Linked DNA regions of Desulfobacula toluolica Tol2. The main gene of each other region encodes a partner of the protein of the gene in region 2 in a complex. Links are inferred from orthologs where the notes say so. Each region holds a gene or a part of one and is shown on either strand. Other genes may lie near its edges.

Region 1 (9,398 bases), 2.3 Mb from region 2 along the record:
TCGATCAATTTTTTTCTCAATTGATTCACTATCATTTTGGCGGTATTGTGCAAAACTGTGATTAATTTCTTCAATCATACCTTGAAGCCTCTGAATGTCTGATTTGATACTCTGAATAGTATCTTTCATTTCAGCATACTCTTCCTGGCTGATACTGTGACTTTCATTTAATCTTTTTTCGATACTTTCAATATTCTGCTCAAACTTCAAACGAATCTGTTCATTTTGCACGGCAAATTCTTTTGATTTTTCAGTTTGCCGCTTATTTTTCAATTCCAGAGTTGCCACCTTGTTCTCAAGAATCACAAAACTCTGGGATTCGACACAGCCGGAAAAAACCAATACAATAATCACAACACCGAACAAATATTTCATTCTCATAACTAAACTCCAGCAATCAAAAAAAATTTGTGGAAAGACAAATTTATAGTTGCAAGAACAGATTTTAAATCAGTTCTGTATTAATCAATTGCAAAATGAGCGCGCCTGTTCTTTCTGTATGCATCCTCTGTTTTTCCAAAATCTTCAGGTTGTTCTTCACCATAGCTGACGGTGTTCAAACGAGAAGCCGAAACGCCCAGATTGACCAAATAAGCTTTTGCTGCAGCAGCACGCCTTTCACCCAACGAAAGGTTATATTCAGTTGTACCACGGTCATCACAGTGGCCTTCAATAGTTACGGATACCGAATAATTTGCTTTTAACCATGCTGCTTTTTCTTTTAAAACTGTTTTTGCCATTGGACTCAGTTGAGAACTGTCATATTCAAAATGGATGTTCTGGTTTTCAAACCGTTTCTTTGCAGCCATTATTTTAGCTTGCCTCAGCGCTTTTTCATTGGCAATTCGATCTTCCAGTTCCTGCTGTGCAATACGATCCGCATCTTCCCTTGCTTGCGCGTTGGCCCGAGCTTGAGCTTCTGCTTTAGCTTTGGCAGCATTTTTATCTGCTTCTATCTTAGCTTGATCCTCAATAGCAGTTGCATCTGACACAATTGTTTTTTTTGCGCATGAGACAGCAAAAAAAAGTCCTGCAACAAGGATTGCCATGGTCAGATTAATCCACACTCTGTTTTTCATTTTTTTATCTCCTCTTTGTTTGAGGGAACAAATTTGTCCCCGCCTATAATTCAACTCAACGAATTCAAATTTAGTCATTCAATCTACTATAACAAAGAAAGCAGATTTAAAATCTGCCCCCGCAATATCATCTTTATTCAGTACTTTGTTACATTGACCAATCCGGTTGGGTCTGTTTGCCGCTCAGACTTAAAAGTCTTCGCTGGTCTGATCCGGACGCATTCATAACAAAAATTCTTGGAACCCCGTTTTCACGGGTTGATGTAAAAGTTATCATACTGCCGTCCGGTGACCATGCAGGATCTTCATTATCCCCCGTATTCATGGTCAATTGAACCGGCATTCCCGTATCAATATCCAGTATAAAAATATTAATATGGTTATCTTTAATGTTGACATAAGCAATTTTCTTGCCATCGGGAGACCAAGCCGGCGATGTATTATTAAGACCTTTGAACGTCAGGCGCCGCACTTCTCCTGATTCAATATCCTTTATATATATCTGGGGAGTTCCGGCCCGTTTTGAAGTAAAAACTATTTTTTGGCCATCCGGTGAAAACTTGGGCGACACATCAATTCCCCAGCTTTTTGTTATTCTTTTAATAATTTCTCCGGTCAGGGTCAACAAATAAATTTCCTGATCCCCGGAAAAACTTAAAGCTGCCGAAAGTTTAAGCTGTCCCGGCATCCAGTCCGGAGAAATATTCATTCCCTTGTAATTGACAATTGCACCTTTGTTTTCATTGAAATTTTTAATAAATATATCCGGCTTTCCCTTTGCATAGGAAACATAGGCCAGCCATTTTCCATCAAAAGACCAGGAAGGAGAAAGACAAATACTTTTGTGGAAGGTCATCTGCTTGACGTTTTGCCCGTCAAAATCACAGGTGAATATTTCTTTTTTACCGTTTACTGTTGAAACAAATGCAATTTTACTATTGAACACCCCCCATTTACCGGTAAGAGAGTAGGATATTTCACTGCAAAACAAATGAATCATCTTCCTGATTTGGGAACGAGAACCGCTATATACCTTGCCTACCAGAAGTTTTGTATTAAATGTATCAAAAAGTCTTAATTTAAGTTTTACTTTGCCATTGGTTTCAATAATCCCCCCGGTAACAAGCAGTTCAGCACCAATGCCTGTCCAGTCACGAAAATTAATCTGGCCCAGCTGAATGCCGGATTCAGCCGGATTTGATAAAAATGCAACAGGGTTCATCGTTTTAAGGTAGCCTGTAAAATCAAGTGCCTGTGTTAAAATACGCCTTGCTTTTTCTCCATCCGTTACCTCAACTTCATGACCGTTAAACGCCTTAAATCCCGTTACAGCAACAGGTGTTTTCTTTAAAAATGGGTTACTGATATTGATATAATCATATTCTTGAGCATATACAGTGCCATATTGAAATAAAAAAAAAACAATAAACACAAAACAACATCTGTATACCATAGTTTTATTAACCATCTCATAGATAAGATACCGTTTATTCCTGATAATTAAACCCATTTTTATTTCAGCCCTCTTGGTGTGAAAATAACAATAACATCATAAGAATGCCTTCCACCCGGCAACTGCGGCAGTGGATTTGCTTTTTTAATTGCTTTTTTTGCAGATTCATCAAGATAACGATTTCCTGACCTGGTTTCATAAATAATATCCCGTATTTCACCGCTTTTTAATACTTTGATCAGGATTCTGACTTCAAGACCCTGGTTCATCCTGGCAAGGGTCTCATTAAACACCCAGTTCTGCTCTATTCTTGAACCTAAAACCATTTTATATAGCTCTATGGGTTCATATCCCTTCTTTCCATACCCGGCATATGCCCCCTTCCCTTGATCCTCATTTGCCTTGCCCTGCTCCTGCACCTTTTTCTGAATACGGCTCAGGGCTTGTTCAAGCTTAGCCTGGGACTGATCCTCAACTTTTTTTTCCAATTGTTTCCTTGCTGATTCCAATACCTTTTCAGGATCAATTTCTTTTTTGGCCTTTTTCTTTTCAACCGGCTTCTTTTCAACCGGCTTCTTTTCAACCGGCTTCTTTTCAACCGGCTTGTTCTCTTTTTTATTGTCTGATTCTTTTCTTTTTTTCTCTTGCAGGGCGATCAAATCTTTCAAATTTTTTGGTTTCGCTTTTAAACTTATGTCCGGTTTAAAATTTGGAATTGTCCGGTTTTTTTTTATAACAGGAGCTTTTTGTATAATGGGAGCATTATTTATTGCTTCCCCTTTTTTTGTTGAATAATCTTGACTTTTAGCAGGTTCTTCAAAAGCAGGTTCCGGTGAAAAAGAGACCAGATCAATCTGAATAACCGATGGCAGGGGTTTGGATAATTTGATATCCTGACAAAAAATCATACCGCAAAAAAACAAACCGTGTAAAACTACTGAAATAGAAAAAAAAACTATTCCTGTTTTCCTGCCGTGATCAGGAGTAAGAAATGAGTCTTTTCTGATTTTAACTTTTATAGGGAGACTCATACTGGTCAATCAGGATGCATTTTCATCTTCAGGAAGGGTTATCATCCCGAGACTGTCAATACCGGCTTGTTTTATTTTTGAAATCACATTGATAACTACTCCATACGGCACTTTTTTATCCGCCCTGAGATAAACATTTTTTTTATCAAAATTTTCCAATATGGCCCCCAGCTTCCGGGTCAAAAATTCAACACTGACAACCTGTTCATTAATAAACACTTTTAAATCATCATCAATGGAAATAATCAAACGTTCTTCATTACCGTTTAATGGTTTTGAGGTTGCCTTGGGCAAATCCACATCAACCCCCTGGACCATCATGGGAGCCGTCACCATGAAAATAATCAGCAAAACAAGCATGACATCCACAAAAGGAGTGACATTGATCTCGGACATGAACTGATCATTACCTGAGCCTGACTGCATTATGCCTCCATTTGCTTTTGAATATCTCGTTCCATTATATTTAAAAGATCTGAAGAAAAACTCTGCAACTCAGAATCCAAGACCCTTATCCTGTCCGTAAAATAATTATAGGCAATAACGGAAGGTATTGCTACGGCAAGACCTGCTGCCGTTGCGATCAATGCTTCCGATATGCCCGGAGCAACTACGGCAAGGCTTGCAGACCCGCTTAACCCAATGCCATGGAAGGTATCCATGATCCCCCATACCGTACCGAAAAGACCGATAAAAGGGGCGGTATTACCAGCTGTTGCCAAAAACGGTACCAATTGAACCAGACGTCTGACTTCTACGCCAATGGATCGGTTTAACGATCGTTTTATGCTGCCGACAGCTTGGAAATAGGAGTTATCTGTTCGCTTTACCTGTGTTTTTTCATTATCTTTGCTGTCAGATCTTGCCATCTCCATATATGCAGTGATAAAAATTCTTGCGACCGGACTTGATCTCAATGCCTTGGCTTTTGAAAATGCATCTGAAAGATTTCGGCACTGCCAGAAAACATCTGTAAAATCAGCAGATTCTTTAAAAGCACTCCTTACATACCTGAATTTGATAAATATGATTGCCCATGAGGTTATTGAAAAGAACAGCAGCAGCAGCATGATAAATTTAACAACCGGGCCTGCATTGCTCAGCATGTAAAACAATCCAACGGTTTCCGTGGTCATACAACCTCTCTTACAAATTTACCTTCCCAATAGAGATAACATAACAAATCAGTGGCAAGATAATAAATAAATTTTAATAAAACTAAGTATATGAGCCGGCATTTCATGTCAAGTTCTTAATTATAATCAAAAACACCTCAAACCCAAACGAACTGCCTTTTTTATAGCATAGTTAAAAAAAACAAAGCCCCTGCACATCAAATGAGCAAGGGCTTTATTCAAATATTACGAATGGTATTGTTTAACGAAACATTACATCATTCCGCCCATTCCGCCCATTCCGCCCATTCCGCCGCCGGGCATTCCAGCAGGCATTCCGCCGCCGTCATTTTTTTCCGGTTTTTCAGCGATCATGGCTTCCGTGGTCAGCATGACAGAGGCAACACTGGCTGCATTCTGAAGTGCAAAACGAACCACTTTTTTAGGATCAATAACACCAGCTTCAATCAGATCTTCATAAACATTTGTCAAGGCATTGTAACCAAAGGCACCTGTGCCCTCTTTGACTTTATTGATAACAACAGAGCCTTCAGCACCTGCATTGTCGGCAATTTTACGAAGAGGTTCTTCAATGGCGCGTGCAATAACATCCACACCCAGTTGTTCTTCGCCTTCAAGATTAAGTTCTTCAAGAGCTGAAATACATCTTACAAGGGCAACACCACCGCCAGGCACGATACCTTCTTCAACCGCTGCACGGGTTGCATTAAGGGCATCTTCAACTCTGGCTTTCTTTTCCTTCATTTCAGTTTCAGTGGCAGCACCAACATTAATCACTGCAACACCGCCAACAAGTTTGGCAAGCCTTTCCTGAAGCTTTTCTCTGTCATAGTCAGAAGAGGTTTCTTCAACCTGGGCACGAATCATTTTCACACGGCCTTCAAGCGATTCTCTGGAACCTGCACCATCAACGATAATTGTATTGTCTTTATCAATCGTAATGGTTTTTGCCTGACCCAGATCTTGAATGGTTACATTTTCAAGTTTAATTCCAATGTCTTCTGAAACAACCTGTCCGCCGGTTAATACGGCAATATCTTCCAGCATGGCTTTTCTTCTGTCGCCAAATCCCGGAGCTTTAACTGCAGCAACATTCAAGGTGCCGCGAAGTTTATTTACAACCAGTGTGGCAAGGGCTTCGCCTTCAACATCTTCGGCAACAATCATGAGAGGTTTGCCAGTTTTGGCAATTTCTTCAAGAATAGGAAGAAGGTCTTTCATGGAAGAAATCTTTTTATCGCAGATTAAAACAAACGGATTATCAAGGGCTGCAACCATTTTCTCTGAATCAGTTACAAAGTAAGGTGACAGATAACCGCGGTCAAACTGCATACCTTCTACAACGTCCAGAGTGGTATCCATTGACTTGGCTTCTTCTACGGTGATAACACCTTCTTTACCAACTTTATCCATTGCTTCGGCAATAATATTACCAATGGTTGCATCATTATTTGCAGAAATGGTTCCAACTTGGGCAATTTCATTCTGATCTTTGGTCGGTTTTGCTATTTTTTCAAGACTTTCGACAATCTTAGAAACCGCTTTATCAATCCCTCTTTTGATTCCCATGGGATTATTTCCTGCAACAACCAGCTTCTGGCCGTTTTCATAGATTGCACGGGCCAAAACGGTTGCAGTAGTAGTACCGTCACCGGCCATATCAGAAGTTTTACTGGACACTTCTTTTACCATCTGAGCGCCCATGTTCTCAAATTTATCTTCCAGATCAATCTCTTTTGCAACAGTTACACCATCTTTGGTAACATTGGGAGAGCCCCAGGATTTTTCAATAACGACATTTCGTCCTTTAGGTCCAAGAGTAACCACAACTGCATCTGCAAGAGCCTTAACACCCCTAAGCATTGCTTCACGGGCCTTCGCATCATATTTAATTTCTTTTGCCATCTTCAATAATCTCCATTTATATCGTTAAATTATTCTTATATCGTTAAATTATTCAATTACTCCGAGAACATCATCCTGACGAAGGATAAGATAATCAATACCATCAATTTTCACATCTGTTCCACCATATTTGCTGAAAAGAACACGATCCCCGACCTTTACATCCATTGGAAGAAGTTTTCCGTCTTCGCCCATGCGGCCATTACCTGTGGCAACGATTTTGCCTTCTGCCGGTTTTTCTTTTGCCGTATCAGGAATAATAATACCACCCTTGGTTTTTTCGTCCTCTGCAACACGTTCAACAAGAATTCTGTCACTCAATGGTCTCAAACTCATGATCATTTTCTCCTTTAAATAGTATTTGTTGTGTTAATGCGTATAGTTTGTTTTATTCAACTTCAATTTTTTGAACATTGATTTTTTGAATATTAATTTTTGGAACATTAATTTTTGGAATCAATTGTCTTTTTTGAAGTTGTTTTTGAAGTAGTTTTTGATTCTTTGGATTTAGTACCGGCTTTTTTATCAGATTTTGTTTCTGTTCCCGTTTTAGCACCGCCATAGTCTGTGACGTACCAGCCCGATCCTTTAAGATGAAATGAACTTTGTGAAATCAGCTTTTTCAGACTACCCTTGCAATTAGGGCAAGTGGTAAGAGGGGAATCTGAAATTTTTTGAAGTGCTTCTTCTATTTGTCCGCACTCTGTACATTGATATTCATAAACTGGCATTTTACTTCTCCGTTTTTCTTTAGTCGTCTTGGAAAATCAAAGATAAAATAATAAGTTATTTATCCTTGTCAAGAAGGGGTATCTAAATTTTTTACCTATATGCCGGATCTCGAAATTATTAACCAATCTTTATAAAATCCAAATACTTGATTCAAACCTGGAATAGATACCTGGTTTAAAATAATATAAGTTAGCTGATGCACTTTTCGTTCTTCATCAAATGTAACATCAGCTTCATTTTTATTTTCATACCGATGTTGAAATTTTAAAAATCTGACAACATGAACCAGTTCATGGGTTAACACATACAAAAGAAAAGGTTCCAATAGCAGGCCCGCTTTTTCAACAATTGAAAGGATGGCGCTGTCCTGAAGACACACTTTATAAAAACTGAAAGAAGAAGACCCTAAAGGAACATCTTTTTTGCGTCCTTCATACTTGACAACCTGGGCAAATGGACCGTCAACATGCTCATGAACAGCCAGGTCTTTTGCTGTCTTAATATCATACCTGTTTTTCAGCCACTGGCCGGAAGACAGTTTAAAATAGTTGTTAACCAATTCTTCCGATACTTTTACGGCTTCATCAACCTTTAAAAGTTCTTCTTGATTAAAGTGTCGTAACATTTGCATCCGGTGCCTTTTTATACCAAAATAAAAAATGGACATTTAAATAAATATTATGCTATAGTAACTATTTAGCGAATTTAAAATAAAAAAATAATATAAATGTATACAAAGGAGGTGATTTTTTTGGGTAGTGTGATTAAAAAGAGAAGGAAAAAAATGAGGAAACATAAACACAGAAAACTCCTTGCCAAAACCAGACACCAGAGAAAGAAAAAATAGCTGGTGTAATCTGCGGAGTATTGAGTTGCAAACCATTCAACTCAATACTCGAATATTCTTCCTACCGTTCAATACCCTTAAAGTATTTCATAAAATCAGAATCCGTTGAAAGAATCAGCGTACTGTCTTTTTTCATGGTCTTCTTATAGACTTCCATTGTCTTTACAAATGCATAAAAATCCGGGTCAGCACCATAGGCATCCGCATAAATCTTTGTGGCAGTTGCATCAGCATCACCCTTAATCTTCTGAGCATCTTTATATGCCTGGGATTTGATCACCTGGAGTTCTTTTTCTTTTTCACCCCGTATATTGCTTGCCTCACCCATACCCTCTGCCCGGTATTTTTCAGCGATTTGATTTCTTTCGGCAATCATCCTGTTATAAACAGCCTGCCGAACATTTTCAATATAGTTGATTCTTTTTATTTTTACATCCACAAGCTCAATACCGAACTGTACCAGTTTTTCACCAGCCTGTTTTACGATTCTTTTTGTAATCTCATCGCGGCCCAGGTTAATTTTATATTGAACCCTTTTTCTGTTCTCATCAACAACCGATTCAAATGTATCCATGGGTCGATCCGTATTTCGAACACTTTCAACAAGAGGATAGGATGTCACAAGGTTTCTCATGGCCGGATCAATGATATCATCCAGACGCTCAATCGCTGCCAATTCATTGTTAACGGTCTGAAAATACTTGACAGGGTCAACAATTTTCCATCGCGCAAAGGTATCCACCCATATATAGGTTTTATCTTTTGTGGGCACCTGACCTGGGTCACCATCCCAGGTTAACAGATTATTTGGAAAAAAATTGGCAATTTGAAAAAACGGCAGCTTGAATTTCAAGCCAGGCTCGGTAATAGGCTGCCCCACAACTCGACCAAACTGGGTTATAACAACCTGTTCGGTTTCATCAACAATGTAGGCAGAACTGTAAGTTAATAAAACAGCAACAGCAACGACAATCAAAAACAACGGTTTTATAATACTATTCATTTTTTACTCACTTTTATTAAGGAATCTATTTTGAGGAACTGCCGCAGATTGACCACCACCCATATTTAAAAAAGGCAGCATATTTTTTTGTTCAGAGTCAATAATATACTTTGTCCCAAGATTGGGGAAAATTTCCAGCATGGATTCCAGATACAGTCGTTTTTTTGTCACATCCTTGGCTTTTGCATAGGCCTGGTAGATTGCTGAAAATT
Region 2 (9,207 bases):
TATGCCCGGACAAGATACTTACCTCAAGAGAAATAAGGCAGACACATATATAACATCATTTCATGGCGTTATAATTCTTTAATTGACTTGAACTAATTTTGATCGGATACTGTGTCTTAAAGTAACATCATTTTTAACACAGACGGCAAAGGCGGATTCAATGAAAAAAGAAAGATACATACAGGATTCCAGCGTAATTATCTCCCGGGTCATGCTGCCCGGGGATGCCAATCCGGCAGGTATTGTTCACGGCGGTGTCATCATGAAAGAAATCGACAATGCAGCAGGTGTTACAGCAGTAAGACATACCCGAAGAATCTGCGTCACTGCATCCATAGATCGCCTGGATTTTCACAAGCCCGCATTTATAGGCAACCTTATAACTGTAAAAGCAGGCATCAACATGACGGGTAAAACATCCATGGAAATCGGGGCAAGGGTTGAAACCGAAGATCTGCTGACCGGGGTCAAGACCCACCTTGCATCTGCCTACCTGACCTTTGTTGCCTTAGATGAAAACAACCGGCCCGTAAAAGTACCTCCTCTGAAGCTTGTGACAAAAGAAGATGCCAGGAGAAACAGGGAAGCCCTTGCAAGAAGAACGCTGCGGCTGTCTGAAAAAAAAAAGGAATCAGAATGCCAGACAGACAACAGGCGGTGTTAAAGCGTTTAATCCGGTATCACAATGGTTTTGACACCATTTATATCTGCGCTGGCAACACTGTCATATGTTAAACGCACAACTCAAAACAAACTTAAATCGGACAGGCCAGCATTGCTTTTCTTACCATTTCAAACAGGTCCCCAAACCTCAGCACGCCGGTAATTTCATCTTCTTTTTTAACAATCAGCGGCTGATGGACATCCATTACGTATTTATGAAGGGCTTGTTCAAGAGAATCTTCTTCTCTTACATACTCATGAGCTTCGGGTATATGCATAACGTCTGAAACCATTAAGCCAAAACCTCTTTGACACAAGTTATACATGGGTTCACGCCACAGGTTGAAATCTTTAACTGCTTTCATTACATATTCTTTTGTCAGGGTACCGTCTTTATAATTTTTGATCAATTTTTTATAATTAGGCTCAAGTACTCTGAAAATATCAATCATGGTTACTTTTCCCACAAATTTGCCTTTGCCGTTCACCACAATTGCATCTCTGTGAGCATGTCTTGTGTTATCTTTTTTGTTTTCTTCAAGGATCTGAAAAACTTCATACAATGTATTGTTTTCTTTTATTGTCACATAATTTGAGACAGGTATCATCACCTCTTTAATCAGAATATCTTTCATTGATCCTCCAATAAAATTAGGTTTGAATTAATTTAGGTTTACCTTGTGATGAATCAAGAATCGTAAACACCGAGAACAGCAGAAACATCAATCACCTTTTTTTAACAGTATAAAACGGTTTAAAGGAAATTAAAAGGAGTTGCTTTTAAAAAGGGCCATTTTATAAAAAAAGCAACTAACCGTGGTGGATTTGAAGATTGTATCCTTCTTGACATTATTCCCGGCTTACTTTATAAGTCTCTGGCTGGAATAATGACTTTAACATTGTAAAAAAAGATATGAAAAACACCCTTTTAAATACAACCGAAGGAAGACTTCTGATAGGCGGTATTGTCTTAAGTGCGCTGCTCTTGATTCTTATCGGATTCTATGGCATCACCGAACTTCACATAGCCAAAACCCTTGTTCTTGTTTTTTTTGCCCATGCTTTTGGTGGCCGGGCCGCAGGCATTGGCCTTTGTATTCTCAATGAATTTGGTGCCCTTCCAACTATTATATACAATTTTTATATTGAAGTACTCATTGTCTGCTTCACCTATGCCGCTTTTGTTTTAAGCACCACCAATTATTTAAAGGCTGAATGGCTGACAAAATTCATGGACCGGCTGTCTGCAAAAGCTCTTGAGCAGACACAAAGAGTAAAACCCCTGGGCTGGATCGGTATTTTTATCTTTGTCATGCTTCCGCTCCCGGTGACAGGACCTGTGGTGGGCTCCATTATCGGATACATGATCAGGTTAAACCCGTTCAGAAATTTCAGTGCCACGTTTTCAGGCACCCTGGCCGCCATCATTGTCTGGTTTTACTGCTTTGATTTTTTAGAGCAGCGCTTTCACATGATCCAGTACCTGTTTGCAGCCATTATCATTATGGTATTGATTCCCCACATAAAAAAAATAAAAAATTTTATTACCGATAAAAAAACAGACAAAAAAGACAATTAAGACTCAAGTTCTGATCTTCTCTTTTATGGCCTTGATGATACCAAGGCACATCTGGTTGGCATCTGCAACAATAGCCAGATCCGCCATTTTCATCATGGTGGCATTGGGATTTTTATTGACCGCAATAATAAAATCAGCACCCATTAATGCAGACGTATGCTGAATCGCACCACTGATACCAAATGACAATAGTATTTTCGGCTTTATATTTTTCCCGGCCTGTCCCACCAAAGAGTCATGAGATGCCCATTCAGAATAGACAACAGGTCGTGTGGCCCCAACCTCAGCATTCATGAGTTCAGCCAGCTCAAAAAGCTTTTTAAACTTCCCTTTACTTCCCATGCCCCTGCCCCCGCAAATCACAATATCTGCATCTTCAATTTTTTGTTTCTCGGAAGGCCTGCGCTCGGATGTGACCAGCCGAATGGCATCCTTTGGAAGATCTTCGGGAACCGGCAGGCAAATCACTTCGCCTTTAGCATCATAATCATGGGGCAGCTCCTGGAAAGTTCCAGGCCGGATCGTTGCCATCTGCGGGCGCTGCACAGGAGTGATGATTTTTGCAATCAAATTGCCGCCAAAGGAAGGCGCAATCTGAACCAGACGCCCTTTTTCATCAAGTTCAAGATCAATACAATCGGCAGTTAAACCTGTTTTAAGCTTTTTTGCAACCCTTGGGGCAATCTCCTGGCCGAATCTTGTGGCACCCACCAGCAGGGTTTCAGGCTTATACAGTTTTACCAGCCGACTCATCAACCATGAATAGGTCTCAATAGAGTAGGTATTGAGAACAGGGTCATCCATCACAAAAACCTTTTGCGCACCATGGGCAATATATTCCGCCACATATTCATCCACATCCCTGCCAAACACAACCGCACAGACGCTTGAGCCTGTCGTTGATGCAAGATCAGCTGCCCTTGCAAGGATCTGAAGGGTTACCCTGTTTTGAAAATAATTTCTGTAATCGCCAAAAACCCAGATATCTTTATTGCTGCTCATCATGCCTCATCATGTTCATGTGTTTTAAGATCTTTGCCCATGGCAGAGCTGATAACTTTGCCATATTCGTCAAACAGCTGATCCACTAATTTTTTAACCGCACCTTTCATTACCCTGTTCTCTTTTTGAGCCGTGGGAGAGTAGACATCAACTATCCTTGTGGGAGAATCCTTTAACGCATTAAAGGACGCATCAAGCCCCAGTTGTTCAGCGTTAATTTGCCTGATGCAAGGTTTTTCAAAAGCTGTTTCCACCCCTTCAAGGGCAAGATACCTGGGTTTATAGGCACCAAGATCAATGGTCACCAATCCGGGCAGATCCATATTAAAAATTTCAAAAAAATCATCCACCTGGCGCTGAACTTCAATGGTTTGATCTTTTATCTCCACATGGTTGGCATAGGTAATGGCCGGGATATTCAACTCCTCGGCAAGCTGAGGACCGACCTGGGCAGTCTCGCTGTCACTTGTCTGTGAGCCGCACAGCACCAGATAAAACTCCTTGCATTCCTGCCGGATAAATTTTGCCAGTATATGACTGGTCAAAAAAGTGTCTGCCCCGGCCATTCTCCTGTCCGTCAGCAAAACCCCTTCATCGGCTCCCAGAGCCTGAGCCTGATGCAGTATTTCTTCGGCCATGGCAGGTCCCATTGCAATGGCACAGATATGTGCCGGTCGGCTTTCTTTGATCTGCAATGCCGCCTCAAGGGCTCTTCGGCTTGCAGGGTCCATAATTCCTTCGGCCAGGTTCCGCTTCAAAGTTCCGGTTCTGGAATCCCAGGGCAATTCCGAAACCATGGGTACCTGTTTGATACATACAATAATCTTCAACATTTGCTTTACCTTAATTCAATTGGGTTGGGACAAATTCAACTGGATTGAGACAGAATAGACCGGGCAATCACCATTTTCTGAACCTCACTGGTTCCCTCATAAATCTGTGTCACCTTGGCATCCCTGAAATATCGTTCCACGTCATACTCTTTGCTGTAACCATATCCCCCATGGATCTGGACGGCCATATCAGTCACCTCTTTTGCCGTGGCACTGCAATAAAGTTTTGCCATGGAGGCTTCTGAGGAAAAAGGTTTGTTGCCGTCCTTGCATGCAGCTGATCTGTACAGCAAAAGCCGTGATGCATCTATTTTGGTGGCCATATCAGCCAGATAATTTTGAATGGTCTGAAATTTAGACAGAGACTTGTTAAACTGCTGGCGCTCCCTGGCATAGGAGACCGAACTTTCAAAAGCTGCCTGGGCAATGCCAAGGGCTTGGGCTGCAATCCCTATCCTGCCAGTATCAAGAGCTGTCAACCCGATATTTATTCCCTGCCCCAACTTGCCCAAAAGATTTGTTTTCGGCACTTTGCAGTCCTCAAAAAACAGGGACGACACAGGGTTGGCACGCATTCCGCAAAGGTCTTCTATCTCACCCACACTAAATCCGGGCCGGTCTTTTTCCACGATAAAAACACTGGCCCGATTTTTCTTATTCTCGGTTTCAGAAATGGCAAACACCAGTATTGTACCGCACACACCACCATTGGTAACAAAAATTTTAGTGCCGTTCAACACAAATGCGTCCATAGTCTCCACGGCATTGGTTTCCACCCCACCTGCGTCAGAGCCTGCATTGGCTTCGGTAATACAAAAGGCACCAATACTGTCCCCCCTGGCCATGGCAGGTACAAATTTTTCTTTTTGCTCTGTGGTCCCGAATTTAAGGATAGGAAATATTCCCACACTGTTATGGACAGTCACACAAAGGCCTAATGCAGCTGACACCCTTGACAACTCTTCAATAGCAATGGCATAGCTGATGGTATCAAGACCTGCACCTCCATAATCTCTTGGCACCTGAAGTCCGAAAAAATTCAAGGGCTTCATTTTTTCAACAATTTCCCAGGGAAACCGTGATTCCGCATCCATAAGGGAAACATGGGGTTTGATTTCACTTTCCGCAAACTCTCTTACTGTTTTACGTATCAACTGGTGTTTCATACAGGGATTAAAATCCACGGACATACTCCATTGTTTGTTTTTTATATGATAATAGCCTTAACAAGGCGCTTAAAACTTAAAAAGGCTGCTTCTTTTGGAAGCAGCCTAATTAAGAAAAGGGAAAAAAGATGAAAAAATCAATCTTTTGTAATTTAATAAAAGCAAGGATCGTACCACACAACCTTAAAAAAACAATAAACTCAAAAACCACTTATTTTACAGTCAGTTAAAGCAATATTTTTTTTAATATGCAACTCAAGCAAAACCCTTGTTTACTTTTTCAGACATCAAAAGTTCAAAATTTTGAACCAAAACATATCATTATTTTTCATATCAACCATAACAAATTGAAATAATAATATAAAAAACCAACCAATGACAATTCAAAATTTTGAACCAATTTAACATCACAGACTAAAGCCTTACCCCTTTTCACCCAAAGACCAAAACAGACAAAATCAATATTTATAAATATCTGCTTTAAAAGGCCCGTTGATGGGAACCCCGAGATAATCAGACTGTTCCTGGGTCATCGTGGTCAGGCTGACGGAAAGATTTTTCAAATGCAGCCTTGCCACTTCCTCATCCAGCTCCTTGGGCAAGGTGTACACCTTTTTTTCAAGATCTTCCTTGGCCAGTTTAATCTGGGCCAGGGTCTGATTTGAAAAGCTGTTGCTCATCACAAAACTGGGATGTCCTGTGGCACAACCCAGATTCACAAGCCGTCCTTCAGCAAGAACAATAATGGATCGGCCCGACGCCAATGTCCACTTGTCCACCTGGGGTTTAACGTTTATTTTAACGGCTGTTGGATGTTTATCCAGATAGCTCATTTCTATTTCACTATCAAAATGACCAATATTGCAGATAATGGATTCATCCTTCATCTGCTCCATATGTTCTCCTTTGATCACATGGTAATTACCGGTGGCTGTCACAAAAATATCTCCGTGAGGTGCAGCCTCTTCCATGGTCACAACCCGGTAGCCTTCCATGGCGGCCTGGAGTGCGCAAATAGGATCAATTTCAGTGACCCATACAATGGCGCCATATCCTTTCATGGAAGCGGCACAACCCTTGCCCACATCCCCGTACCCGGCTATGACAACGGTTTTACCCGCGATCATGACATCTGTTCCCCGCTTGATACCGTCTGCAAGGGATTCTCTGCATCCGTAAAGATTATCAAATTTGGATTTGGTCACTGAATCATTCACATTGATAGCGGGAAACAGGAGTTCATTTTTTTCAGCCAGCTGATAAAGCCTGTGAACACCGGTGGTTGTCTCTTCTGAAACCCCTCTGATTTTTTTGGCAATGTTGGTCCATTTTTCAGGATTTTCCTGAAAACTCACTCCCAGGCGGTTCATCAGGCATTTTTCATCAAGGCTGTTGAATTGATTATCCAGCAAAGACGGATCTTTTTCAACTTTCACACCCTGGTGAACATAAAGAGTTGCATCTCCTCCGTCATCGACAATCAGATCAGGCCCTGAACCATCAGGCCAGATCAATGCCTGCTCCGTACACCACCAGAACTCGTCAAGAGTTTCCCCTTTCCAGGCAAAGACGGCTGCCGATCCTTTTTGTGCAATGGCTGCGGCTGCATGATCCTGGGTGGAAAAAATATTGCAGGATGCCCATCGGATATCCGCACCCAGTTCATACAAGGTATCAATGAGCATGGCTGTCTGGATGGTCATATGCAGGCTGCCCATGATTTTTAATCCTTGAAGGGGTTTTTCGGGGCCGTATTTTTCCCTGATGGCCATCAGACCCGGCATCTCCTTTTCTGAAAGCTGCATGTCCTTATGGCCTTCTTCAGCCAGGGCAATATCTTTGATCTTATATTTAAGATCAAGGTCAAGGTCGATATAGGAAGGGTCTTTACTCAATTGTGACATTTAAAAATACTCCTTATTAATTTCACTTCAAGATAAACATATCAAAATATATTGATATGTTGTTTTTAGTCCAAAATACAAGTATCGGTTTTTATTGTCAATAAAAAACCGCCTCAACTTTAATTTTCAAGCTGGAGCGGCTTTTATCAAAACTTAAAATCCCGGAGTACAGGCAACTATAATCCGGCCAGATCCCTTATCTGATCAGCTTTGTCTGTTCTTTCCCAGTAAAAATCAGGGTCTTTTCTTCCAAAATGTCCATAAGCTGATGTTTTCCTGTAAATAGGACGAAGCAGGTCAAGGGTTTCAATGATGGCGGCAGGCCTTAGATCAAACACCTCTTTGACAATATCAACAGCCCTGGTTTCAGATATTTTCCCTGTTCCCATAAAATCAACCAGAAGAGATACAGGCTGGGCAACCCCGATGGCATATGCCACCTGGATCTCACATTTATCAGCCACACCGGATGCAACAAGATTTTTTGCGATATACCTGCCCATATAGGACGCACTTCTATCTACTTTTGAAGGATCTTTTCCTGAAAAACATCCTCCCCCATGACTGCCCTGGCCGCCATAGGTATCAACGATGATTTTTCTGCCGGTAAGCCCGCAGTCTCCCATAGGGCCTCCCACAACAAACCGGCCTGTGGGATTAATGAAAAAACGGGTATCTCCGTCTATCATCTCTTCGGGAATTACTTTTCTAATGACTTCTTTTATGATTGCAGCCTTTAAATCATCATAAGAAACATCAGGCGAATGCTGGGTGGAAACAACAACAGTATCAACTCTTTTGGGCTGGCCTCCATTTATGTATTCAATTGTTACCTGGGATTTTCCATCAGGCCTTAAAAAATCAAGGGCACCGTTTTTTCGGACCTGGGCCAAACGTTTGGTCAGTTTATGAGCATAGGTAATCGGCATGGGCATCAGTTCCGGAGTTTCGTTTGTGGCAAACCCAAACATCAGGCCCTGGTCACCGGCACCCTGCTCTTTATAAAGACCTGCGCCTTCATCCACTCCCTGGGCAATATCGGCTGATTGCTGGTCAATACTTGTAACAACCGAGCAGGTCTGCCAGTCAAATCCCATGTTTGAAGAGTTATATCCAATATCTTTGATGGTGCTTCTGACCACATCCGGAATATCCACATAGCAGTCTGTGGTAATTTCTCCTGCAACCATTGCAAGGCCTGTAGTTACCAATGTTTCACACGCAACCCGGCATTTTTTATCCTGAGTCATTATGGCATCAAGGATACCGTCAGATATGGCATCTGCTACTTTATCAGGATGACCTTCTGTTACAGATTCGGATGTAAACATGAAAGATTTTTTTTCTGACATTCCAAACTCCTTATTATCTGGGATAATTATATTGTCAATTCAATATTCGTTTCAGCTAAAAATAAACATATCAAAATATATTGATATGTTAGTTCCCATCCAAAATACAAGTCCCGATTTTTATTGTCAATAAAAAAATCCGCCTAACTTTATTATTTTTCATTAAATTATAAATTACTTGACAATTATTTCATAATTTTTATTCTTTGATGATTTTATGACAATGGAACTTAACACGTTTGGAGAAAATATGCCGGAAAACAGACGAACGAGAATCACAGGAATCGGATCTGCCTTGGTTGATATTTTAATCAATGAATCCGATCAATTTTTAAAAACACTTGAAAAAGAAAAAGGCGGAATGACCCTTGTGGGGGATAAGGATATCCAGCAGATATTAGCTGAAACAAACCAAACCCCTTTTGTTGTTCCAGGTGGTGCGGCGTGCAATACCATTGTCGGGATAGGCAACCTTGGCGGTGATGCCAGGTTTATCGGCAGAAGAGGAGATGATGAGTTCGGCCAAACATTTGAACAACAGATGGTCGACTGCAATGTTGAACCCCTTGTTTCAATCTCCGGTTCTCCGACAGGCAAGGTCTTATCGGTTATAACACCGGATGCTCAAAGGTCAATGTTCACTTTTCTGGGTGCATCCACAGAGCTTGACCCAAACTCAATCACGCCGGATATGTTTCAAGATACTGC

What was found.
Region 1: the proteins of metK (region 2) and groL are in contact, whole or in part, in a cryo-EM structure (PDB 8P4O), measured with the Escherichia coli proteins. The link is inferred for Desulfobacula toluolica Tol2 from one-to-one orthologs.

Annotation. Positions count from the first base shown.
Region 1 is NC_018645.1:1,585,425-1,594,822, reverse strand. Bases 4,279-7,265 are described here. They hold groL (chaperonin GroEL), read right to left. Parts: upstream 6,605-7,265; coding sequence 4,952-6,604; downstream 4,279-4,951. Other genes in these bases: TOL2_RS07265 (FmdB family zinc ribbon protein), read right to left, coding at 7,048-7,265; groES (co-chaperone GroES), read right to left, coding at 6,653-6,940; tolQ (protein TolQ), read right to left, coding at 4,279-4,699. Also shown: tol-pal system protein YbgF, read right to left, coding at 1-381; peptidoglycan-associated lipoprotein Pal, read right to left, coding at 462-1,079; Tol-Pal system beta propeller repeat protein TolB, read right to left, coding at 1,228-2,589; TOL2_RS07290 (cell envelope integrity protein TolA), read right to left, coding at 2,592-3,563; protein TolR, read right to left, coding at 3,573-3,989; more of tolQ, read right to left, coding at 3,989-4,278; more of TOL2_RS07265, read right to left, coding at 7,266-7,335; TOL2_RS07260 (hypothetical protein), read right to left, coding at 7,431-7,961; TOL2_RS24065 (30S ribosomal protein bS22), read left to right, coding at 8,064-8,183; protease modulator HflC, read right to left, coding at 8,245-9,186; FtsH protease activity modulator HflK, read right to left, coding at 9,190-9,398.
Region 2 is NC_018645.1:3,831,375-3,840,581, forward strand. Bases 6,412-9,207 are described here. They hold metK (methionine adenosyltransferase), read right to left. Parts: upstream 8,500-9,207; coding sequence 7,324-8,499; downstream 6,412-7,323. Other genes in these bases: ahcY (adenosylhomocysteinase), read right to left, coding at 6,412-7,147; TOL2_RS17480 (adenosine kinase), read left to right, coding at 8,750-9,207. In the rest of the region: TOL2_RS17440 (acyl-CoA thioesterase), read left to right, coding at 161-664; TOL2_RS17445 (CBS domain-containing protein), read right to left, coding at 756-1,298; TOL2_RS17450 (small multi-drug export protein), read left to right, coding at 1,577-2,242; TOL2_RS17455 (electron transfer flavoprotein subunit alpha/FixB family protein), read right to left, coding at 2,246-3,247; TOL2_RS17460 (electron transfer flavoprotein subunit beta/FixA family protein), read right to left, coding at 3,244-4,077; TOL2_RS17465 (acyl-CoA dehydrogenase family protein), read right to left, coding at 4,113-5,261; more of ahcY, read right to left, coding at 5,702-6,411. UniProt on the Escherichia coli protein: Catalyzes the formation of S-adenosylmethionine (AdoMet) from methionine and ATP.